Regions from separate parts of the Buttiauxella sp. BIGb0552 genome, predicted to be linked through region 1. Evidence: predicted binding sites of a transcription regulator. Region 1 holds the regulator's gene; the other holds the start of a gene.

Region 1 (3,302 bases):
CTAACGCGTGATGAGCAATTGCGTATCAACAAACGCAACCAACTCAAGCGCGATAAAGTACGCGGCCTGAAGCGAGTGGAGCTAAAGCTCAATAACGATGCGGTAGATGCTCTCAATCAGCTGGCTGAAGCGCGCAATATCAGTCGTAGTGAATTGATTGAAGAGATACTTCTCGAACAACTGAAGCAACATCTCAGTTAGTTTTAGTGCTATGTCCTGGTATGCGATTTTGCAGTCTGTGCACACCGGGGCGATAGCAGTTTCCGCACCACGAAGTGTTCTGCTATGATTGCCCTATCTGTGGCCAAATAGCAGCCACCATACCATTAAGTATCAAGAGGTTATTTTACTCATGGCAATCGTAGGCATTTTTTTCGGCAGCGACACTGGTAACACCGAAAATATCGCGAAAATGATTCAAAAACAGCTCGGTAAAGATGTTGCTGAGGTGCATGACATTGCTAAGAGCAGCAAAGAAGACCTGGAAGGCTTCGACATTCTGCTTCTCGGCATTCCAACCTGGTACTACGGCGAAGCCCAGTGTGATTGGGACGATTTCTTCCCAACTCTGGAAGAAGTTGATTTCAATGGCAAACTGGTAGCGTTGTTTGGTTGCGGTGACCAGGAAGACTACGCAGAATACTTCTGTGACGCATTAGGCACTATCCGCGACATCATTGAGCCGCGCGGTGCAGCTATCGTCGGTCACTGGCCGACTGCGGGTTACCATTTCGAAGCATCTAAAGGTCTTGCAGACGATGACCACTTTGTTGGCCTGGCGATTGACGAAGACCGTCAACCAGAACTGACTGCTGAACGCGTTCAGAAATGGGTTAAACAAGTTTCTGATGAGCTCAACCTGGCTGATATCATCAACGCCTGATTCTAAACCCAGGCTACTTTAAGATGCAGGCTGGCAATAAACCTGCATATTCAAGGGCGATGGGCATCAATGCGGCGAGACTATTGGGTTTCGCCACATTGATAGTTATTTCCGATTAAAATAATTGCTACAAATTTTTAACTTTTCAGCTTGTCCCTGTACAATGAACTCCTGACAAATAGCTATCAAGGCCATCAAATCGCGACTCAACCGCAATTTTTTAACTTGGTTATGCATAATACTTGCGGTTCCCATTTAGAAGGGGCAGTTCTATAATGAGACGCATTCATCTTAACGCTCACCCTGACTCCGAGCGAATCGTTAAGCAACAGGACAATTTCCGCATGACTGACAATAATACCGCATTAAAGAAGGCCGGCCTGAAAGTCACGCTTCCTCGATTAAAAATCCTTGAAGTGCTGCAGGGGCCGGTGAACCACCACGTCAGTGCGGAAGACTTATATAAACGTCTGATTGATATGGGCGAAGAGATTGGTCTCGCCACCGTTTATCGTGTACTAAACCAGTTTGATGATGCAGGCATTGTGACGCGCCATAACTTCGAAGGCGGCAAATCCGTATTCGAACTGACACAGCAGCATCACCATGACCACCTGATTTGCCTGGACTGCGGCAAAGTAATTGAATTCAGCGATGATTCAATCGAAGCCCGTCAGCGTGAAATCGCATCACGTCATGGTATTCGTCTGACTAACCACAGCCTGTACCTTTATGGTCATTGTGCTGAAGGTGATTGCCGTACCGACGAAAACGCACACGAAATCAGCGAAAAGTAATCTGCACCTCCGGCACCCAGAGTTGGGTGTCAGGCAATAAAAAAACCGGTGAGGAAGCTCATCGGTTTTTTTATTGCCTGAATACAGCGATTACTTATTGTTGGCGCGGATCTCTTGCCAGATTTTATCGCATTTTGCTTTCACGGCCTGGTCATTACCGGTACGTGTTGCCTGAATGCAGTTCTGGTAATCCAGGGTACGAACCGTTTCTTTCTTCGCAAACTCCTGGTGTTCCTTATCCTGAGCCAACACATTCAATACGCTTTGGCAGGCCTGAATTTTATCCGGATTGCCTTCTGCGGTGTTAATACAGGCGCTATACGCTTGTTTTAGTTTTGTGTCTTCCGGAGCCGTTTTAGGTTGTTGCTGCGCACACGCACTTAAACCTAACGCCATCACCACAGTCAGAACGATTTTTTTCATGTTTGATATCCTTAAGAAAACCGGGCGTTTTCACGCCCGGATTCGAATCAGAAGATGGTGAACGGTGCGATGACGATGAATTTCACGTCGCGCTCATCCTGGAAGATGTTGCCGTAACCACCGCCCCAGCTTGGGATGTCTGAATGGTTGTCGTACTGAGTGAAGTGCAGTTTGAACAGCGTGCCTTTCGCACGACCATCCTGAACGGTGTACAACGCATCAAGGCTGTACGCAGATTCTTTCAGGCGATTATCAGCATCGTAGTAACCGTCAGTGGTTGGTTTAGAGCTTGGTTTAGCATCCCATGCGTACACATAAGAAGCACCCACTGCCCAACCTGCCAGGTTCCAATTGCTCAGGTCATACATCGCGCCTGCAAATACTGCTTTTTCACCGTTGGCATTGAAGTCAGAGCGGTTATCCCACCACACATCAAGACGACCGTTTGAAGATGCATAAGTTGGGGTCATACGCTGCAGGAAGTAACCTTGCTGGCCATCGGCCTTAACAATAGTTCCTTCAAGACGCAAATCAACCTGGCCAACTCTGTATCCGAGAGTCAATGCCTGCAACCATGCAGTGCCGTCGTACAGATCGTTAACGCTGCCATCTGAAACTTTGTCACGCGTACCGTAGAACTGGTAGCTGGTTGTTAACGGGCTGCCCGCGATATCAAACTTATAGCTTGCTTTGGTGAAGTACTGATCAACGTAGCCTTCAGCCTGCCCAAATGCCGCTTCGAGAATGAAATCATTTTTGAAGTCATACTTCGCGCCAAGAGAGTGTAAATATTCAACTTTGGTTTTTTTGTCGTTCTGATAGAACTTGTCCATTTCCAGGTGCCATGGAGCTTTGTACTCGTTGGTCCACATGTAGGAGAAGCTCAGCGCACCAGAATCGCCGTAATCAAAGTTTGCACCGGCTTCAGCGCCCTGGTAAGTACCAGGCATGAAGCTCCAGTGTGGTGCGAGCAAGGTTTGCCCGGTTGGCTGAATGTAACCGCCACGTGCCCAAACCGGGCCGTATTTGAATTTAGCTGCGGCTTTATAGAGGCTAATACCGCTCTTATCACCTGAGTAATCTTCGTCGTAAGCTTTGTTTACAGAGGAGAATGCGATTTCGTTCGGGTGACCGCTGTTACCATTTTCTGCCATTTCGATAGCAGTAAAGGCCGCAATATCCAGACCGAACATGTCAGC
Region 2 (3,302 bases), on a different contig from region 1:
TCGCAGCCAGGATATTCTGGGGCGTATTGGTGGTGAAGAGTTCTGCATTTTCCTGCCAAATTCCGACCTCAAAGCGGGGATTATGGTCGCGACAAGAATTAAGTGGGAGCTTGAATCATCGCCTCTGCTCCTCGACGACGGTACGCAGCTACAAATCACTGCCTCGTTAGGGGTTGCGGCCTACAGTGAGCTGCCAGAGTGCTCGCTTGAGCAAATCCAGTCGCTTGCAGATATGCGGATGTATACCGCTAAACAACGAGGCAGAAACCAGGTCTGCTGGCAGGATGATGGTGTTAGCCAGGCATAGAAATTTGGGCATAAAAAAGCCGGGGCAAATTGCCCCGGCTTTTTATTGTGAGAATTACAAGAACAGACCAGCGATAGATGCTGACAGAATACTCACCAGAGTTGCGCCGTAAACCAGTTTCAGGCCGAAGCGAGAAACCACGTTACCTTGCTCTTCGTTCAGGCCTTTAATCGCACCAGCGATGATCCCGATAGAAGAGAAGTTGGCAAACGACACCAGGAACACTGACAGGATACCTTCCGCACGTGGGGAAAGCGTACCGGCCAGTTTTTGCAGATCCAACATCGCAACGAATTCGTTGGAAACCAGTTTGGTGGCCATGATGCTACCAACCTGCAACGCTTCATGAGATGGAACACCCATCACCCAGGCTACCGGGTAGAAGATGTAACCCAGGATGCCCTGGAAGGAGATGCCGAAGATTGCTGCAAACAGTGCGTTCAGTGCGGCAATCAAGGCAATGAAGCCAATCAGCATCGCTGCAACAATAATCGCAACTTTAAAACCTGCCAGAATGTATTCACCGAGCATTTCGAAGAAGCTTTGGCCTTCGTGCAGGTTAGACATCTGGATATTTTCTTCGCTCTCATCAACGCGGTAAGGGTTAATCAGCGACAGTACGATAAAGGTACTGAACATGTTCAACACCAGCGCGGCGACCACATATTTTGGCTCGAGCATCGTCATGTAAGCACCGACAATCGACATGGACACGGTAGACATGGCCGTAGCGGACATGGTGTACATGCGGTTGCGCGACATCTTGCCGAGAATATCCTTATAGGCGATAAAGTTTTCTGATTGTCCCAGAATCAGCGAGCTTACGGCGTTAAAGGATTCCAGTTTACCCATACCATTCACTTTAGACAGAACGGTACCGATAAAGCGGATAACAATCGGCAGAACCCGGATGTGCTGCAATATCCCGATCAGCGCGGATATAAAGACGATTGGGCAGAGTACTTTCAGGAAGAAGAAGGCGAGTCCTTCGTCATTCATCTTACCGAATACAAAGTTTGTCCCTTCGTTAGCGAACGACAGCAGTTTCTCAAACATTTCTGAGAAACCTCTCACAAAGCCCAGACCGATTTCTGAGTTCAGGAAGAACCAGGCGAGAATGAGTTCAATCACTAACAGTTGAACGATAAAGCGAATACGAATTTGCTTACGGTTGCTACTTAGCAATAAAGCAAGTAGCGCTACCACGGCAAGCGCTAAGACAAAGTGAAGAACGCGGGACATATTTGCTCCAAACATGAGGCAGGTTTAATTTCGTTGCACATTCTATGAAACAAGCAATAAGAAAACGAGACTAATCGCACACTATAGTGATGTCCTGTGACCAAACTCAAAATTAGTGATCAACCATACATTTCTGCTATGTTAAGTAAAGAAGGTAAAAGTTGCGTCAACGCACATATCTCTAACATAGTGCTTGCCGCAGTTCATGAAAGTTAACTGGCATATAAAATTGTCACTGCAAATTCCTCATTGTTTCCGTCTATCAAAATAATCGGTTTAAGCATTTTAAATGAATTTGATAATCATTCTCATTTTTGATAGCTTGAAACATAGCAAAGGCTATATCTCAGAGGCAGATGATGACAAACAGTCGCGTTGACAACAGTGGTACCCGCACAGCGCGCAGATTACGGCTGGCGTTGATGGGGCCGGCTTTTATCGCTGCTATCGGGTATATCGATCCCGGCAACTTTGCGACCAACATCCAGGCCGGGGCAAGTTTTGGCTACAAATTGCTATGGGTAGTGGTGTGGGCAAACCTGATGGCGATGCTTATCCAAATTCTCTCGGCAAAACTGGGGATTGCCACCGGCAAGAACCTCGCGGAGCAGATCCGTGACCACTATCCGCGCCCGGTGGTGTGGTTGTACTGGATACAAGCCGAAATCATTGCCATGGCGACCGATCTGGCGGAGTTTATTGGTGCTGCGATTGGTTTTAAATTGATCCTGGGCGTTTCGTTACTCCAGGGCGCAGTGCTGACCGGGATTGCAACGTTCCTTATACTGATGCTGCAACGGCGCGGCCAGAAACCGCTGGAAAAAGTCATCGGTGGTTTGCTGCTGTTTGTGGCTGCGGCTTACATTGTTGAACTGATTTTCTCGCAGCCCAAACTGGCTGAACTTGGTAAAGGCATGCTGATCCCAAGCTTGCCGACCAGCGAAGCGGTGTTCCTGGCCGCCGGGGTTCTGGGGGCGACAATTATGCCGCATGTGATCTATCTTCATTCATCGCTGACCCAACATATGCACGAAGGCAACCGCGCCGAACGTTACAGCGCGACCAAATGGGATGTGGGTATCGCAATGACGATTGCCGGGTTTGTAAATCTGGCGATGATGGCAACCGCCGCCGCGGCGTTTCACTTCACAGGTCATACCGGCGTTGCCGATCTCGATGAGGCGTACCTCACGCTGGAACCTCTTTTGAGTCATTCAGCGGCGACTATCTTCGGTTTGAGTCTGGTCGCGGCGGGTCTGTCGTCAACCGTTGTCGGTACTCTGGCAGGGCAGGTTGTGATGCAGGGGTTTGTTCGCTTCTACATCCCGCTGTGGGTGCGCCGCTCAGTCACTATGGCACCGTCATTTATTGTCATCCTGATGGGGCTTGACCCAACCCGCGTCCTTGTAATGAGCCAGGTACTACTCAGTTTTGGTATCGCACTGGCGTTGGTGCCGCTACTGATTTTCACCAGCAATGAAAAATTGATGGGCGATCTCGTCAATACCCGGCTGGTAAAACATGTGGGGTGGGTGATTGTGGCTATAGTGGTGGCGCTTAACCTGTGGCTGCTAGTTGGTACGGCTTTGGGACTGTAGATTTATAGTGCTCTGCGGCCACACACTTGTGGTCGCGGGTTACATCTTTATAAGTTCATTCATGTAGTTGCGTTTATTTATATCGCTTCCCCTGATGAGTTAAAAGAATATGTTCCTGTTAACTCGAAACATAAACATTCCCTGAATCGCAAATG

What was found. The regulator Fur, encoded in region 1, represses iron uptake genes when iron is present. The targets are predictions, from matches to a motif close to ATAATAATGAGAACNACTATCAA.
Region 2: EDF88_RS13015 (Nramp family divalent metal transporter) is a predicted target of Fur. The motif match lies at 1,845-1,867, and genes of this name have one in related genera.

The regions. Positions count from the first base shown of each region.
Region 1 covers NZ_SODY01000002.1:513,916-517,217, forward strand. The annotation lists gene ybfE (LexA regulated protein) at 1-201, shown strand, start outside; gene fldA (flavodoxin FldA) at 353-883, shown strand; gene fur (ferric iron uptake transcriptional regulator) at 1,228-1,680, shown strand; gene chiQ (ChiQ/YbfN family lipoprotein) at 1,771-2,103, opposite strand; gene chiP (chitoporin) at 2,151-3,302, opposite strand, start outside.
Region 2 covers NZ_SODY01000004.1:189,502-192,803, forward strand. The annotation lists gene EDF88_RS13005 (diguanylate cyclase) at 1-307, shown strand, start outside; gene EDF88_RS13010 (NupC/NupG family nucleoside CNT transporter) at 362-1,549, opposite strand; gene EDF88_RS13015 (Nramp family divalent metal transporter) at 1,909-3,147, shown strand.